DNA from 2 places in the Pseudomonas eucalypticola genome. Region 2 is predicted to be linked to the other one. Evidence: riboswitches for the same ligand, from Rfam matches in the RefSeq annotation. Region 2 holds a riboswitch; the other holds the start of a gene.

Region 1 (9,062 bases), 2.6 Mb from region 2:
CGGCATCGAACAGGCGCAGCAGGTTGGCGAAGGCATCGCGAAAGAACCCGGACACACGCAGCGTCACGTCCACTCGGGGGCGGTCCAGCAGGCTCAGCGGCAAGATCTCGAAATCGTCCACCCGCTGGCTGCCGGTGGCCCACACCGGGCGCACGCCCATCAGGGCCATGGCCTGGGCGATGTCATCGCCGCCCGTGCGCATGGTCGCCGTGCCCCACACCGACAGCCCCAATTGGCGTAAATGGTCACCGTGGTCTTGCAGGTGGCGCTCCAGGATCAGGTTCGCCGAGGCAAAGCCGATGCGCCAGGCGGTGGTGGTGGGCAGGTTGCGCACGTCCACGGAAAAGAAGTTGCGCCCCGTGGGCAGCACGTCCAGGCGCCCCCGGCTGGGCGCGCCGCTGGCACCGGCAGGCACGAAGCGCCCCGCCAGGGCGGCGAGCAGCCCACCGATCTCGGCTGGGCCGCAGGCGTCCAGGCGCGGGGCCACGGTTTCACGCAGGCCCTCGAGAATCAGGTCCACTTCGGGCCATGCCGTTCGCGCCGGGGTGGCCAAGGCTTGCTCGATCAACTGTGCGGCGAACAGTTCCAGGCGCTCACGGGTGTCCCCGGCGGTGCGCCAGCTGTCATCGCCCATGGCCTGCAGGCAGGCTGGCCGAGCACCTTCCCACGGATCGCCGAGGTCGCAGTCCAATGGGTCGAAACCCAGTTCCAGCGCGCGGGCCAGGGCACGAATCAAACTGGCATGGGCGCCACGGCCGTCACCTCGGGGGATGCGCAGCAGCGACGCGAGGGTGTCGATCCGCAGCCGCCCCTGGGGCGATTCGCCGAAGATGTGCAGGCCGTCGCGAATCTGTGATTCCTTCAGGTCACACAGGTAGGTGTCCAGGCGCGGCAGCCACAGGGCGGCGTCGGCGTCGCTGTCCCACCCAGCGTCCAGTTGCAGTTCGCGGTCGATCTGCGCGTCGCGCACCAGGCCCAGGATCTCGCGTTGCAGCTCGCGGGCCCGGCGCGGGTCCAGTAACTGGGCGTCGTAGTATTCGTCGGCCAGGCGCTCCAGGTCGCGCAGCGGCCCATAGGTTTCGGCGCGGGTCAGCGGCGGCATCAGGTGGTCGATGATCACCGCCTGGGTACGGCGCTTGGCCTGCGCGCCCTCCCCTGGGTCATTGACGATGAAAGGATAGACGTTGGGCATCGGCCCCAGCAGCGCGTCAGGCCAGCACTCCGCAGACAGGCCCACGCCCTTGCCTGGCAGCCACTCCAGGTTGCCGTGCTTGCCCACGTGCACCACGGCGTCGGCGCCGTAGGCGTGGCGCAGCCAGAAGTAGAAGGCCAGGTAGCCATGGGGCGGCACCAGGTCGGGGTCGTGGTACACGGCGCTGGGGTCCAGGTGGTAACCACGGGCGGGCTGGATACCCACGAAGGTCAGGCCAAAGCGCAGGCCGGCGACCATCATGCGGCCACTGCGGCACATCGGGTCGGCAGCGGGTTCGCCCCAGCGCTCGCGCACCGCCTGCTGGTTGGCCTCGGGCAACCGGGCGAAAGCGGCCAGGTAGTCATCCATGGCCATGCTTTGGGCGCAGGGGCGCAGGTCCAGGCTTTCCAGGTCGTTGCTGACGCCGCCCAGCAGCGCCTGGATCAGGGCCGTGCCATTGGCGGGCAGGTCCTGCACCGGGTAACCCTGCTGTAGCAGGGCGGCGAGAATATTCAGCGCGGCCGCCGGGGTATCCAGGCCCACGCCGTTTCCGATGCGACCGTCGCGGGTCGGGTAGTTGGCCAGGATCAGCGCGATGCGCTTCTGGCCGTTGGGCAAGCGCGCCAGCTCGCTCCAGCGCCGCGCCAGTTCGGCGACGAAGTCCATGCGTTCGGCATGGGGGCGATAGCAGACCACGTCCGACTGGCTGCGCTCGCTGCGCCAGGCCAGGTCCTTGAAGCAGATGGGCCGGCTGATGATGCGCCCGTCCAGCTCTGGCAGGGCGATGTGCATGGCCAGGTCGCGGGCGCCCAGGCCCTGCTCGCTGGCTTCCCAGCCAGGCTGGTTGTCCTGGGCGCAGATCGCCTGGATCACCGGGATGTCACGGCGAAACGGCCGCAGGTGCGGGGCTTCGGGATTGGACTGGGCGAAGCCGGTGGTGTTGAGGATCACCGCCGCATCGACCGCATCGAGCCAGTCCTCGACCTGGGCCAGGCAGCCGGCCTCCTTGAGGCTGGCCACGGCGATGGGCAAAGGATTGAGGCCCGCCGCCTGCAGGCGCTGGCAGAACACGTCGACAAAGCCGGTGTTGGCTGCCTGCAGATGCGAGCGGTAGAAGATCAACGGTACGGCAGGCTGCCCCGGTACCCAGTCGGCCTGCCAGTGCGCCAGAGTCGCGTCGTGCCAGGCGGGGTGGTAAATGGCGGTGCGCGGTAAGGCCCGGGGTTCTTCCCAGGGGTAGGCGCGCCCCAGAAATTGGCTGGCCAGGCAGTTGAACAGCGACAACGCGTTGCCCATGCCGCCCTGGCGCAGGAAGTGCCACAGGCGCTCGGCTGCCTCGCGGTCCACAGTGCTCAGGTCGCTGAGCGCCGGGTCCGGGCGATCGTCACCTGGCACCAGGATCAACTGCACGCCGCGTTCGGCCAGGGCCACCAGTTGCTCGACGCCATAGCGCCAGTAGCCGATACCGCCGTGCAGGGAAATCAGAATGACCTTGGCGTGGCGCAGCACCTGGTCGACGTAGAGGTCGACCGAGGCATGGTTCTGCACCTGCATGGGGTTGGCCAGGCGCAAGGTCGGGAAATCGTCCGGCAGCTGCAGGGCCGCTTCGGCCAGCAGCGCCAGGTGGGAGTCACCGCTGCAGAGAATCACCAGCTCGGCCGGTGTCTGGCCCAGGTCGGCGATACTGTCGTCCGGCACGAAACCGCCGGGCTGGGTTCTCAGCAGGTGCATGGCTTAACCGTTCAGCGCGGCGCGCAGCTGGCTTTCCAGCAGCGCGGCGTCCAGTTCCTGGCCGATCAGCACCAGGCGCGTGGTACGCGCTTCTTCGGCGCCCCAGGCGCGGTCAAAGTGCTTGTCGAACCGGGTGCCCACGCCCTGGATCAGCAGGCGCATCGGCTTGCCGGGAATCGCCGCGAAGCCCTTGACGCGCAGGATGCCGTGCTTGACCACCAGGGTGGTCAGGGCGTCGAGCAGGCGCGCTTCTTCAGCCTGCGGCAGCTCGATGGAGATCGAGTCGAAGGCATCGTGATCGTGGTCGTCGTGGTCTTCGTCGTCGTGATGGTGGTCGTGGTGGGTCAAACGGCCGTCGATGTGCTCTTCCGACTCGGCGCCCAGGCCCAGCAGCACGTCCAGCGGCAAACGGCCGCTGCTCGCCTCGATGACCTTGACCGCTGGTGGCAGCTCTTCGGCAACTTCACGGCGCACGGCGGCCAGGGCCTCGGGTTCGATCAGGTCGGCCTTGTTGAGGATGACCAGGTCGGCGCTGGCCAGTTGGTCGGCGAACAGCTCGTGCAGGGGCGACTCGTGGTCCAGGTTGGGGTCCAGTTTGCGCTGGGCGTCGACCTGGTCCGGGAAGGCGGCGAAGGTGCCGGCGGCCACGGCTGGACTGTCGACCACGGTGATCACTGCGTCGACGGTGCAGGCACTGCGGATTTCCGGCCACTGGAACGCTTGCACCAGGGGCTTGGGCAGGGCCAGGCCACTGGTTTCGATGAGAATGTGGTCAAGGTCGCCGCGGCGCGCCACCAGTTCACGCATCACCGGGAAGAATTCTTCCTGCACGGTGCAGCACAGGCAGCCGTTGGCCAACTCGTAAACGCGGCCCGTGGCCTCTTCCTCGGTGCAGCCGATGGTGCACTGCTTGAGGATTTCGCCGTCGATGCCCAGCTCACCGAATTCGTTGACGATGACCGCGATGCGACGGCCCTGGGCGTTGTCCAGCATGTGGCGCAGCAAGGTGGTCTTGCCCGAGCCGAGGAAGCCGGTAACGATAGTGACGGGAAGCTTGGCCAGTGTTTTCATCGGATGCCCTTGGCAGGATGGCGGGCATATGGGACGAGAACCGCGGGTGCCAGGCACGCGGGTGCATTCGCCACCGGATCACCCCGCCCGGTTGAAGTGGAAGTCTGTGTCGAGGCAGGTCTCCTGGCTTGCGGCGTCGGCCCTCAGGCTCGGCCCTGGCACCTTCCCGCGCGTGCAGCGCAGTGGTATCGCCAGGGCGCACACCGCTTACAGTTGCGGGGGCAGCTGCGGCTTCAACCGCATTCCCATCTTGGCTCCGCTGGGCGGAGAACCTCGAAGGTGCAAGGCTACGCAGTGTGGGGGGGAAGGTCAATCGGTTGGGGGTGAGTGGGCGGTGGGGTGGGCAGGTGCCTGCCTTGGTTTTTCTGGCGCCCTTCAGACCGAGCGCCGCCCGCGCGGCGCTTCCCGGGCAAGCCCGGTCCCACAGGTATTTAGGGCCAATCTTGTCTGTGAGGCCACCTTGGCCGCCCTTGTTGGCATCAACACAGATCTGCAGTGAACCAACAAAGCCGACCAGGTGATGCCACAGGCATAACTGGCCCGAAACAGATGTGGGACCGGGCTTGCCCGGGAAGCGCCGCGCGGGCGGCGCTCGGTCTTGAGAACGCAATAAACCCAAGACATGCACCTCAAAACACCCCACAATCATCAAGCAACCTGAGCCAAACTCCAGGACCCAGCATGCCCTCCCTTTTCGCCGGCCTCGGCTGCCAACGCCATTGCCCCGCCAGCGCCCTGGCTGCCCTGCTTGACACCACCCTCGCCCGCCACGGCCTGACCCGCGCCGACCTGGCCGGCATCGGCAGCATCGACCTCAAGGCCGACGAACCCGGCCTGCTGCAACTGGCCAGCGAATTGGGGCTGACGCTGGTGGTATTCAGCGCAGAGCAACTGGCGGCCTTCGAAGGCCAACTGACCCATCGCTCCGCGCTGGCGTTCGCCCACACGGGCTGCCACGGCGTGGCCGAAAGCACCGCGCTGGCCATGGCGGGCAAAGGCGCCACGCTGCGGGTCACGCGACAAAAAAACGCCCAGGCGACCCTGGCATTGGCGCAGCCGGGCAAAAATCCCGGATAATCGGGCTTTATATAGCGTGCGCCACCTGAATGTCATTCACGCCGTGGCCGTTTCACTCAGGATTTCCCCATGACCGTCTACTTCATCGGCGCCGGCCCCGGCGACCCGGAACTGATCACCGTCAAGGGCCAGCGGCTGATTCGCCAATGCCCGGTGATCCTCTACGCCGGCTCCCTGGTGCCCACCGCCGTCCTGGAAGGCCACCGCGCCGAGCAGGTGGTGAACAGCGCCGAGCTGCACCTGGAACAGATCATCGAACTCCTCGCCGCCGCCGACGCGCGAGGCCAGGACGTAGCACGCGTTCACTCCGGCGACCCCAGCCTGTATGGCGCCATCGGCGAACAGATCCGCTGCCTGCGCGAGCGCGGCATTGCCTTCGAGATCATCCCCGGGGTGACCGCCACGGCCGCCTGCGCGGCGCTGCTGGGCGCGGAGCTGACGTTGCCTGGGGTATCGCAAACGGTGATCCTCACCCGTTACGCCGACAAATCACCGATGCCTGAGGGCGAAGCCCTGCACGACCTGGCGCGGCATGGGGCGACCATGGCCATTCACCTGGGTGTGCAGCACCTGGCGAGGATTGTCGGCGAGCTGTTGCCGCATTATGGTGAGGATTGCCCGATCGCCGTGATTCACAAGGCCAGTTGGCCGGATCAGGATTGGGTGGTAGGCACCTTGGCGGACATCGAAGCCAGGGTGGCAGCCAAGGGGTTCCGGCGCACGGCGTTGATCCTGGTCGGGCGGGTGCTGGACACCGACGCCTTTGGCGAGTCGGCGCTGTACCGCGCCGGGCATGCACACCTGTACCGACAGTGATACGAACCATGCGCCACATCGCCTGCCTGATCTACCCCGGGGTCATGAGCCTGGACGTCACCGGCCCCCTGCAGGTGTTCGCCTCGGCGAACGAAGAGCGGGCGCGCCTGGGCCTGCCATCCGCCTACACCTTGCACCTGCTGGCCGAAAGCACCGGCCCGGTGGTGACCTCGGCCGGTTTTGCCTTGCACGCCGAACACGCCTTTCACGCCACCGACCCGGGTATCTTTGACACCTTGCTGGTGCCCGGGGGCCAAGGTGAGCAAGCCCAGTTCGGCAATCAACCGCTGCTGCAGTGGCTGCGCGACGCGGAACCGCGGGTGCGACGCCTGGGTTCGGTCTGTTCCGGTGCGCTGATCCTGGCCCATGCCGGCCTGCTCGACGGCCACGCGGCCACCACTCATTGGGCCGATGTCGAAGCGCTGCGGGCCTTTCCCCGCATTCAGGTCCAGGGCGAACGGCTGCATACCTACCAACCGGGTGCCCCGCACCTGTTCACCTCCGCCGGCGTCACCGCCGGTATCGACCTGGCACTGGCGCTGCTGGAGGACGACCTGGGCCGCACCCTGGCCCTGGCGGTGGCGCGGCGATTGGTGATGTTCCTCAAGCGCCCGGGCGACCAGGCGCAGTTCAGCCCGCACCTGTCGCCCGAAGCCAGCCGCGCACCGCGGCTGGCGGCGCTGCTGGAATGGATACCCGCGCACCTGGGCGACGACTTGTCCCTGCAGGCGCTGGCCGAACGGGCGTGCATGGCGCCGCGCACCTTGTACCGGGTGTTTACCGCGGAACTGGGCACCACCCCCGCGCGCTACGTCGAACAGGTGCGCCTGGCGTCGGCCCGGGCCCTGCTGCAGGGGGGGCAAGCGTCGGTACAGAGCGTGGCGCGGTTGTGCGGGTATGGGCACCCGGAGAGTTTGCGGCGCAGTTTTCAAAAGACGCTGGGCGTCAGCCCGCAGCATTATGCGGAGCGGTTTGGTTGAGGTCCAGTGGCTCGGAAATCTCGATCAGGTTCAGGTCCGGGTCACGCACGTACACCGAACGAATCGGGCCCGTGGCACCGGTGCGCTGCACCGGTCCTTCGACGATGGGCCAGCGCTGCGCTTCCAGATGGGCAATCACCTGCGCAAGGCTGTGCGTGGCGATGAAGCACAGGTCCAGAGCCCCTGGCACAGGCAAGTGAGCCTTGGGCTCGAACTCATGACCGCGTACGTGCACATTGATTTTCTGATTGCCGAACCGGAAGGCGAACCGGCCGTTGCCGAAGGTCTCGTCGCGCATGCCCAGCACGCGCACGTAGAAGTCCTTGCAGGCCTCCAGGTCGATGGTGGTCAGCACAAGGTGGTCGAGGTGGTCGATCATCGGGTACGCTCCAGTTCGGGGTTGGCCACCTGCTTGCTCAAGGTGTGCACATGTTCAGGAATCGGGTGCAGGTCCAGCCGTCGCCCGGCCTTGAGGATCGCGCTGGGGGTGTCATGGCCGATCAGGCCAGGCAGTGTGGCCGAGGCGGCCAGCACGCGCGCCAGGTCCATGCCGGTGTCGTAGCCCATCAGGTCGAGCATGTGCACCAGGTCTTCCATGCACACGTTGCCGCTGGCACCCGGCGCGTAAGGGCAACCGCCCAGGCCGCCCAGCGAAGCGTCGAAACGGTCAACGCCGGCCTGCAGGGCCGCCAGGGTGTTGGCCAAGGCCATGCCACGGGTGTTGTGGAAATGCAGCGTGGTCTGCAGGTGCGGGAAGCGTTCGCGCACCTGCCGCGACAGTGCTTCGACCTGCGAGGGGAAGGCCATGCCGGTGGTGTCGCACAGGGTGATGCCGCGCACGCCCAGGTCGGCGAAACGCTCGACCCAGTTGAGCACTTCACCCGCGGGCACGTCGCCCTGCATGGGGCAGCCGAACACGGTAGACAGCGACACATTGATCGCCACAGGCCCCTGGCCGATGACGCCGACCACTTCCTTGAGCTGGGCGAAGGACTGTTCGCGGGTCATGCGCAGGTTGGAGCGGTTGTGCGGCTCACTGACCGACATCACCAGGTTGGCTTCGTCGATGCCACAGCCCAATGCCCGCTCGGCCCCGCGCACGTTCGGCACCAGCACGGTGTACTCGACACCCGGCTGACGGTGGATGCCGGCCATCACGGCTTCGGCATCGCGCAGCGCAGGAATGGCTTTGGGCGAGGTAAAGGACGTGACTTCGATCTTGGCGTAGCCGCACAGGCTCAGCGCGTTGATGAGGGCAATCTTGTCCCCGGTGTCGATGAAGGTCTTTTCGTTCTGGAAGCCGTCACGGGTGGCGACTTCCTGCATGAACAGGCGTTTCATTGAGGCTACTCCTGTATCAGATGAGGCCGCGGCGGCGCCAGGTTTCCCGGGTGCTCGCGTCGATGCCGATGCCGTCGAGCACTGCATCGGTGTGCTCGCCCAAGGCAGGGGCGCGGGATTTGATACGCCCCGGCGTGCCTAGCAGCTTGGGCACGATCCCCGGCAGGGTGACAGCGGTCCCGTCGTCCAGGGTGCTGGGGATCAACATGTCCCGGGCCTGGTAGTGCGGGTCACCGGCGATGTCCGCCGCGTCATAGATCCTGCCCGAGGGGATGTTGGCGTCCTTGAGGGCCGCCAGCACCTCGTCCAGCGAGCGCTCGGCAGTCCAGGTGGAAATAGCGGCGTCGATCCGTGCCACATGGCGAACACGACCATCGTTCTGGGCAAGCTCCGGATCATCGGCCAAATCCAGGCGGTCGATTTTCTCCATCAGGCGGCGGTAGATGCTGTCGCCGTTGCCGGCGATCAACGCGTACTTGCCGTCCTGGCAGCGGTAAGCGTTGGTCGGGGCGATACCGGGCAAGCTGCTGCCTGCCGGTTCGCGCACCGCACCGAACACCGAGTACTCGGGGATCAGGCTTTCCATCATGTTGAACACCGACTCGTACAGGGCCACGTCGATTTGCTGCCCTGCCCCGTCGTTCTGCTCGCGGTGACGCAGCGCCAGCAGCACACCAATGACGCCATGCAGGGCCGACAGCGAGTCGCCGATCGACACGCCCACGCGAACAGGGGTACGCCCCGGCTCGCCGGACAAGTGTCGCAGCCCGCCCATGGCCTCGCCGATCACGCCGAAGCCCGGCAGGTCCTTGTACGGCCCAGACTGGCCGTAACCCGATACTCGCAACATCACC
Region 2 (9,062 bases):
GGCGGCGACCCACTGAAAAGTGCGTCGCCGTTGCGCGTTTTCGGGTTTACAAACTAGTCTTCAACGGCAGTTGAATCAGGATGGTTCTGTTTATGTCGCTTACGGCCCGTTTCGCGCCATTATTAATTGCAGGCCTGCTCAGTGCCTGTGCTGGCCACAAGCCGCCGCCCGCACCTGCGCCGGTGTATGCGCCTTTTGTGGCTGCCCCTCAACAACCGTTGTCGCCCGAGGCCGATGACGTGCTGATGCGGGCCATTGGCCTGGTCGGCACGCCTTATCGCTGGGGCGGCAATACCCCGGATTCGGGCTTTGACTGTAGCGGCCTGATCGCTTACGTCTATCGGGATGCAGCCGGTATCAGCCTGCCGCGCTCGACCCGCGAGATGATCACCATGCGCGCACCGGATGTCAGCAAGGATGCCTTGCAGTCCGGTGACCTGGTGTTCTTCGCTACCGAGGGTGGCTCCCATGTGAGCCATGCGGGTATCTATGTAGGGGAAGGGCGCTTCGTCCATGCGCCGGCCACCGGTGGCACGGTGAAGCTGGATTACCTCAACAAGCCCTACTGGCAGCGCGCGTACCTGAATGCCAAGCGGGTATTGCAGCCTTCAAGCCTGGCGCACAACCCTTAGGCCCGGCGTGCGATTATCCCGGCAGCCCCTGGCGAACCAGCGCCTGCCGGGACATCGACCTTGAGGGTTCGAGGGGCTACTTCGCCGCCGTCACCCGCCACACCTTGTTGCCTACATCGTCGGCCACCAGCACACCGCCCTTGTGGTCCTCGGTGATGCCCACCGGGCGGCCCATGGCTTCCTCCTTGTCGTTCAGGAACCCGGTCAGCACATCCACCGGCGGCCCGCTAGGCCTGCCGTCGGCGAACGGCACGAAGATCACCTTGTAGCCACTGTGTGGCTTGCGGTTCCAGGAACCGTGCTGGCTTACATAGGCGCCGTGGTTGAACGGGGCCGACAAGCCACCGCTGGTACTGGCGAAGGCAAACCCGATGGAGGCGGTGTGTGGGCCCACGGCGTAGTCCGGGGCAATGGCTTTCGCCACCAGGCCCGGATTCTGCGGGCTGACTCGGCTGTCCACGTGCTGGCCGTAGTAGCTGAACGGCCAGCCATAGAACCCACCGTCCTTCACCGAGGTGATGTAGTCGGGCACCAGGTCGCTGCCGATCTCGTCGCGTTCGTTCACCGATGTCCACAACTGCCCGGTCTGGGGTTCGAAGCCCATGCCATTGGGGTTGCGCAGGCCGGAGGCGTAAATGCGGTGTTCACCGGTGGCGCGGTCCACTTCCCAGATCGCGGCGCGGCCTTCTTCCTTGTCCAGGCCGTTCTCGCCCACGTTGCTGTTGGAGCCCACGGTCACGTACAGCTTGTTGCCGGAGGGGCTGGCGATGACGTTCTTGGTCCAGTGGTGGTTGAGCGTGCCACCGGGCAGGTCGGTGACCTTGGTGCCCGGCCCGCTGATGCTGGTGGCCCCGGTGTCGTAGTGGAAACGCAGCAGGGCATCGGTGTCGGCGACGTACAGGTCGCTACCCACCAGCGTCATGCCGAACGGCGAGTTGAGGTTGGCGATGAACACCGTGCGGGTCTCCGCCACGCCGTCGCCGTCCTTGTCGCGCAGCAAGGTGATGCGGTTGGCGCTAGGCACCCCGGCCCCGGCCTTGCCCATGACCTTGTTCATCACCCAACCCTTGATGCCCTTGCTGTCGTCGGGCTTGGGTGGCGCATTGGTCTCGGCCACCAGCACATCGCCATTGGGCAGCACGTAGAGCCAGCGCGGGTGGTCCAGGCCCTCGGCGAAGGCCGCCACCTGGGTGCCGCGGGCAGGCTGGGGTTTTTCGTTGGCCGGCCAGCCGATGGCGTCGGCGATGTTTACCGTGGGGATCAGGGTCTTGTTGGGTTCCGGCAAGCGCGGGTGCGGGCCGGTACCGTCCGAAACCTTGAGCGTGGAGGACTCGCCACAGGCCAGCAGGGCGCTGGAGGCGAAGATGAGCAGGGCCAGGCGGGTCTTGTGCATTGTCGTTGTCTCGCTGGGGCGCGTCGGTGTTTACAGTAGAGACCCCTGACGGCGCCGAGGTTCCGGGGCATTGGTCCAGACCCGACCGCTCGTTGGCCTGTGTTGGATGCACTTGGGCAGCTTTAATTGACGCTCCACCCCCAACCCTCTAACCTTCGCGACGTGTTTCAGGTGCCCGGCGGCCAAGCGGCTGGCAGGGTGAAACAGGGAAGCCGGTGGGGCGCCTTCTGGCGCGTGAACCCGGCGCTGCCCCCGCAACGGTAAATGAGTCAAGGCCACGCACGGCGCCACTGAACCCCGGCGGTTCGGGAAGGCGCGTGGCCGGGGTGTCCACGCCCCCGCTCATGAGCCCGGAGACCGGCCTGCAACCCTTCTCGGCAAAGCTGCGGCTTTGCCAGTCCATTTTGTTCTGTCGCGCGGGTGAGAGCGGCATTGACGAGTCTCGCTGCGCCCGGCCGGGCCGCGGCTTTTCGTCGATGCTGCCTGCGCGCAGGTGTAGCGGAGAGCTGCCATGAGTGAATCCCTGGAACGTGAAGAGCGCCATCTGGCGCGCATGCTGCGCAAGAAGGCCGTCATCGACGAGCGTATTGCCAATGCCCCCAATGAGTGCGGTTTGCTGCTGGTATTGGGCGGTAATGGCAAGGGCAAGAGCAGTTCGGCTTTCGGCATGCTCGCCCGCGCCATGGGCCACGGCATGGAGTGTGGCGTGGTGCAGTTCATCAAGGGCCGCAATGCCACTGGCGAGGAACTGTTCTTCCGCCGTTTCCCCGAGCAGGTGCGCTACCACGTGATGGGCGAGGGCTTCACCTGGGAAACCCAGGACCGCCAGCGTGACATCGCCGCAGCCGAAGCCGCCTGGGCCGTTTCGCGCCAGTTGCTGCGCGACGAGTCCATCGGCCTGGTGATCCTCGACGAACTGAACATCGCCCTCAAGCACGGCTACCTGGACCTGGAACAGGTATTGGCCGACCTGCAGGCGCGCCCGCCCATGCAGCACGTGGTGGTGACCGGCCGCGGTGCCAAGGAGGAGCTGGTGGAATTGGCCGATACCGTGACCGAGATGGGCATGGTCAAACACGCTTTCCAGGCCGGCATCCGTGCCCAGAAAGGCATCGAACTATGACCCAGCCGCGTCATTGCCCGGCGGTACTGATCGCCGCGCCGGCGTCGGGCCAGGGCAAGACCACCGTCACCGCCGCCCTGGCACGCCTGCACCGCAACCAGGGCCGCAAGGTGCGGGTATTCAAGTGCGGGCCGGATTTCCTCGACCCCATGATCCTGGAGCGCGCCAGCGGCGCCCCGGTGTACCAGCTCGACCTGTGGATGGTGGGGGCCGACGAGAGCCGTCGGCTGTTGTGGGAGGCGGCGGCCGAGGCCGATCTGATCCTGATCGAAGGGGTGATGGGGCTGTTCGATGGCACCCCGTCCAGCGCCGACCTGGCGCGCCATTTCGGCGTGCCGGTGTTGGGCGTGATCGACGGCACCGCCATGGCCCAGACCTTCGGCGCCCTGGCCCTGGGCCTGGCACGCTACCAGCCCGACCTGCCATTCGCCGGGGTGTTGGCCAACCGCGTCGGCACCCTGCGCCACGCGCAGTTGCTCGAAGGCAGCCTGACCGAAGGCCTGCGCTGGTACGGCGCCTTGTCGCGGGAAACCGGTATCGAACTGCCCAGCCGCCACCTGGGCTTGGTGCAAGCCAGCGAGCTTAACGACCTGGACCTGCGCCTGGACGCTGCCGCCGCGGCCCTGGCCGATAGCTGCGAGGTGGCGCTGCCGCCACCGGTGGCCTTCGCCGCGCCGACCCCGGTGCCTTGCGAGCCGCTGCTGGCGGGTGTGCGCATTGCCGTGGCCCGTGACGAAGCCTTTGCCTTCACCTACGGCGCCAGCCTGGACCTGCTGCAGGCCATGGGCGCACAGTTGAGTTTCTTCTCGCCCCTTCACGATGGGCGCTTGCCCGCGTGTGACAGCCTCTACCTGCCGGGTGGCTACCCGGAACTGCACCACCCGACACTGGCGGCCAATACCTCGATGCTGAGCGATATCCGTGAGCACCACGCCGCGGGCAAACCGCTGCTGGCCGAATGTGGCGGCATGCTGTACCTGCTCGACGCCCTCACCGATGTCGACGGCGTGCGTGCCGACCTGCTCGGCCTGCTGCCCGGCGAAGCGGTGATGCAAAAGCGCCTGGCGGCCCTGGCCCTGCAAGCGGTGGAACTGCCGGAGGGCATCCTGCGTGGCCACACTTACCACCATTCGCTGACCCGCACCGAACTGGCGCCCATCGCCCGTGGCCTGAGCCCGAACGGCGGTCGTGGCGCCGAAGCGGTCTACCGCCTGGGGCGCCTGACGGCTTCCTACGTGCACTTCTATTTTCCTTCGAACCCGGCGGCCATCGCTGCCCTGTTCCGCCCCACAGGGGCCATGCCTGCCTGATGAATGACAACGCCTACACCCCCGCCGAGCGCGCGGCGGTCTACCGAGCCATCGGTGAACGCCGCGACATGCGCCATTTCGCCGGCGGTACCATTGCCCCCGAACTGCTGACCCGCCTGCTGCACGCGGCACACCAGGCCCCCAGTGTCGGCCTGATGCAGCCCTGGCGCTTTATCCGTATCAGCCAGCGTGAGCTGCGCGGCCAGATCCAGGACGTGGTGGAGGCCGAGCGGCTGCGCACCGCCGAGGCATTGGGCGAACGCTCCGATGAGTTCATGAAGCTCAAGGTCGAAGGGATCAACGACTGCGCCGAAGTGCTGGTGGCGGCGTTGATGGACGGCCGCGAGCGGCACATCTTCGGCCGCCGCACGCTGCCGGAGATGGACCTGGCGTCGTTGTCCTGCGCCATCCAGAACCTGTGGCTGGCGGCCCGTGCCGAGGGGCTCGGCATGGGCTGGGTGTCGCTGTTCGACCCACAGGCACTGGCCGCGCTGCTGGGCCTGCCCGCAGGCGCCAAGCCCATGGCGGTGCTGTGCCTGGGGCCGGTCACCGAGTTCTACCCGTCGCCCATGCTGGTGATGGAAGGCTGGGCCGAGGAAAAACCCCTGAGCGAGATGCTCTACGAAAACCATTGGGGAGTGAAACCATGAGTGTGGCCCTGATCACCGTCGCCGGCGTGGCGCTGGACGCCTTGCTCGGCGAACCCAAGCGCCGCCACCCGCTGGTGGCGTTCGGGCGCCTGGCCGACCGCCTGGAGCGCCGTTTCAACAGCGGTGGCCGCGGCTGGCGCAGCCATGGTGTGACGGCCTGGTTCCTGGCGGTCATCCCGCTGACCCTGGCGGCGACGCTGCTGTCCTGGCTGCCTTATATTGGCACCCTGGTGGAAATACTCGCGCTGTACTGCGCTTTGGGCCTGCGCAGCCTGGGTGAACACGTCGAGCCGGTGGCCCAGGCCCTGCGCAGCGACGACCTGGCCACCGCACGTACCCGTGTCGGCTACCTGGTCAGCCGCCAGACCCGTGAACTGGACGCCACCGCGGTGGCCCGCGCCGCCACCGAGTCGGTTCTGGAAAACGGCAGCGACGCGGTGTTCGCCGCGCTGTTCTGGTTCGCCGTGGCCGGCGCGCCGGGGGTGGTGCTGTACCGCCTGAGCAACACCCTGGACGCCATGTGGGGCTACCGCAACGAGCGCTTCGAGCGTTTTGGCTGGGCAGCGGCGCGCATCGACGACGTCCTCAACTATGTGCCTGCACGGTTGGTGGCCCTGACCTATGCCTTGCTGGGCAAGACCCGCCTGGCCCTGCGCTGCTGGCGGCAGCAAGCGCCGAAGTGGGACAGCCCCAACGCTGGCCCGGTCATGGCCGCCGGCGCCGGTGCCCTGGGCGTCGAGTTGGGCGGCCCGGCCATTTACCACGGCGAACTGCATGAGCGCGCGACCCTGGGCGAAGGTCCGGCCGCCGATGCTTCGTCCATCGACCGTGGCTGGCAACTGGTGCAGCGCGGCGTGTGGCTGTGGCTGCTGATTCTGTGTGTCGGGGGGCAATTCTATGCTTGAGCATGGCGGCGGGCTGCGCAAGGCAGCACTGCACTACGGTATTCCCGAGCCCCAGTGGCTGGACCTGTCCACGGGCCTGGCGCCGTGGCCCTGGGCGATCCCGGTGATTCCCGAGCGTGCCTGGGCGCGCCTGCCGGAAACCGACGACGGCCTGGAAGCGGCTGCCTGTGCCTATTACGGCGTGAACCAGGTGCTGCCGGTACCGGGCTCCCAGTGTGCCATCCAGTTGCTGCCCCGCCTGCGCCGTGGCGGCAAGATCGGCGTGCTGTCGCCGTGCTATGCCGAACACGCCGAGGCCTGGCGCCGTGCCGGCCACTTGGTGCGCGAAGTCAGCGAGAGCGAAGTGGACTTCTTCCTCGACAGCCTCGATGTACTGGTGGTGGTCAACCCCAACAACCCCACCGGCCGCCTGTTGCCGGCCGAGCGCCTGCTGGACTGGCATGCACGCCTGGCCCAGCGCGGAGGCTGGCTGGTGGTGGACGAAGCCTTCGTCGACGTCACGCCCGAGGCCAGCCTGGCGGCCCATGTGGAGCGCCCCGGGCTGATCGTGTTGCGCTCTTTCGGCAAATTCTTCGGCCTGGCCGGGGTGCGCCTGGGCTTCGTCCTGGCCCAGGCCAGGTTCCTGCAACTGCTGGGCGAGCAGGTGGGGCCCTGGGCGGTCAGTGGTCCCACGCGCATCCTTGGCCAGGCTTGCCTGAGCGATACCGCCGGGCACCAGCAGCGCATCGAGCGCAGCCGCCTGGCCGGCGTGCGCCTGGCCAACCTGCTGGGGCGCCATGACCTGGCGCCCCACGGTGGTTGCGCGCTGTTCCAGTGGCTGGTCACCGACAAGGCCGAGATACTCAAGGACTTCCTGGCCCTGCGTGGCATCCTGGTTCGTCTCTTCGTGGCCACTAGCAGCGTGCGTTTAGGCCTGCCGGCCGAGGAAGCCGACTGGGTGCGGCTGGAACAAGGCCTGCGGGCATTCAACGAGGCGTATTCATGACAACCCTGATGGTGCAGGGCACCACCTCCGACGCCGGCAAGAGCACCCTGGTGACGGCCCTGTGCCGCTGGCTGACCCGCCAGGGCGTGGCCGTGGTGCCATTCAAACCGCAGAACATGGCGCTCAACAGTGCCGTGACCGCCGATGGTGGCGAGATCGGCCGCGCCCAGGCCGTGCAGGCCCAGGCGTCCTACCTGCCACCGCATACCGACATGAACCCGGTGCTGCTCAAGCCCAACAGCGACACCGGCGCCCAGGTGATCATCCATGGCCGCGCGGTCACTACCATGAACGCCGTGGCGTACCACGACTACAAGGCCATCGCCATGCAGGCGGTGCTGGCTTCCCACCAGCGCCTGGCCGGGCAATACGACGTGGTCATGGTGGAAGGCGCCGGTTCGCCGGCCGAGATCAACCTGCGGGCGGGCGACATTGCCAACATGGGCTTCGCCGAGAAGGTCGACTGCCCGGTGCTGCTGATCGCCGACATCAACCGCGGCGGGGTATTCGCCCATCTGGTCGGTACCCTGGAGTTGCTGTCGCCCAGCGAACAGGCGCGGGTGCAGGGCTTCATCATCAACCGGTTCCGCGGTGACCTGGCGTTGCTGCAACCCGGCCTGGACTGGCTGGAGGCGCGCACCGGCAAGCCGGTGATCGGCGTGCTGCCCTACGTGCTCGACCTGCACCTGGAGGCCGAGGACGGCCTGGACCGCCGCCAGGCCGACAAGGCCGCCCAGGTGCTGAAAGTGATCGTGCCGGTGCTGCCGCGCATCAGCAACCACACCGATTTCGACCCGTTGCGCCTGCACCCCCAGGTCGACCTGCAGTTCATCGGCCCTGGCGACAATATTCCACCGGCAGACCTGATCATCCTGCCCGGCTCCAAGAGCGTGCGCAGTGACCTGGCTTACCTGCGCGCCCAGGGCTGGGACGGCGCCATCGCTCGCCACCTGCGCTACGGCGGCAAGCTGCTGGGCATTTGCGGTGGCCTGCAGATGCTCGGCCAGCAGGTGCATGACCCGCTTGGCCTGGAAGGCGCGGCCGGGTCCAGCGCTGGGCTCGGCTTGCTGGAGTTTGAAACCACGCTGGAAAGCGAGAAGCAACTGCGCAACGTGCGCGGGCGCCTGAGCCTGGAAGATGCCGACGTGGCAGGCTATGAAATTCATGCCGGGGTCACCCGCGGCCCGGCCCTGGGCCAGCCACTGGTGCACCTGGAGGATGGCCGCAGCGACGGTGCCATCAGTGACGACGGCCAGGTGATGGGCACCTACCTGCACGGCCTGTTCGAATACCCGGCCTCCAGCAGCGCACTGCTGCGCTGGGCCGGTCTTGAGAATGTGCAGGACGTGGACTACCACGCCCTGCGCGAAGTGGACATCGAGCGCCTGGCCGACCTGGTGGAAAACCACCTGGACACCCAGCGCCTGCGCGCCTTGTGCGGCCTGCAAGCGAGTACAGCCTCATGCTGCAACTGATTCTCGGCGGCGCCCGCTCGGGCAAGAGCCGCCTGGCCGAACAACGGGCTGCCGACAGCGGCCTGGCGGTGACCTACATCGCCACCAGCCAACTATTGGACGGGGAAATGAATGCCCGGGTGCAACTGCACCGCGAGCGCCGCCCGGCCCATTGGGCGCTGGTGGAGGAACCCCTGGAATTGGCGCGGGTGCTGCGCGAGCACGCTAGCCCCGAGCGCTGCCTGTTGGTGGATTGCCTGACCCTGTGGCTGACCAACTTGCTGATGGCTGAAGACCCCCAGCGCCTGGCCGCCGAGCGCGAAGCGCTGCTGCAGTGCCTGGCCGGCCTGCCCGGTGAAATCATCTTTGTCAGCAACGAGACCGGCCTGGGCGTCGTGCCCCTGGGCGAATTGACCCGTCGTTATGTCGACGAGGCCGGCTGGTTGCACCAGGCCCTGGCCGAACGCTGCCAGCGTGTGACGCTGACCGTGGCCGGGCTGCCCCTTACCTTGAAAGGAACCGACGCATGAGCAATGCCTGGTGGCTGCAACCTTGCCAGCCCATCGATACCCTGACGCTGAAACAGGCCCGGGAGCGTCAGCGCCAGCTG

What was found. A riboswitch is a leader RNA that binds a small molecule or an ion and turns the genes downstream of it on or off. The one in region 2 is predicted to bind cobalamin.
Region 1: it holds a riboswitch for cobalamin, as region 2 does, so the genes downstream of both, cobW (cobalamin biosynthesis protein CobW) here and cobO (cob(I)yrinic acid a,c-diamide adenosyltransferase) in region 2, are expected to answer to the same signal.

The regions. Positions count from the first base shown of each region.
Region 1 is NZ_CP056030.1:4,050,670-4,059,731, forward strand. It holds gene cobN (cobaltochelatase subunit CobN) at 1-2,923, opposite strand, end outside; gene cobW (cobalamin biosynthesis protein CobW) at 2,927-3,994, opposite strand; cobalamin riboswitch at 4,091-4,285, opposite strand; gene HWQ56_RS17880 (cobalamin biosynthesis protein) at 4,676-5,071, shown strand; gene cobM (precorrin-4 C(11)-methyltransferase) at 5,141-5,887, shown strand; gene HWQ56_RS17890 (GlxA family transcriptional regulator) at 5,896-6,867, shown strand; gene HWQ56_RS17895 (VOC family protein) at 6,833-7,246, opposite strand; gene HWQ56_RS17900 (hydroxymethylglutaryl-CoA lyase) at 7,243-8,208, opposite strand; gene HWQ56_RS17905 (CaiB/BaiF CoA transferase family protein) at 8,225-9,062, opposite strand, start outside.
Region 2 is NZ_CP056030.1:1,489,943-1,499,004, forward strand. It holds gene HWQ56_RS06855 (C40 family peptidase) at 93-632, shown strand; gene HWQ56_RS06860 (PQQ-dependent sugar dehydrogenase) at 709-2,025, opposite strand; cobalamin riboswitch at 2,178-2,405, shown strand; gene cobO (cob(I)yrinic acid a,c-diamide adenosyltransferase) at 2,537-3,148, shown strand; gene HWQ56_RS06870 (cobyrinic acid a,c-diamide synthase CobB) at 3,145-4,458, shown strand; gene bluB (5,6-dimethylbenzimidazole synthase) at 4,458-5,108, shown strand; gene cbiB (adenosylcobinamide-phosphate synthase CbiB) at 5,105-6,013, shown strand; gene cobD (threonine-phosphate decarboxylase CobD) at 6,006-6,998, shown strand; gene HWQ56_RS06890 (cobyric acid synthase) at 6,995-8,473, shown strand; gene cobU (bifunctional adenosylcobinamide kinase/adenosylcobinamide-phosphate guanylyltransferase) at 8,461-8,982, shown strand; gene cobT (nicotinate-nucleotide--dimethylbenzimidazole phosphoribosyltransferase) at 8,979-9,062, shown strand, end outside.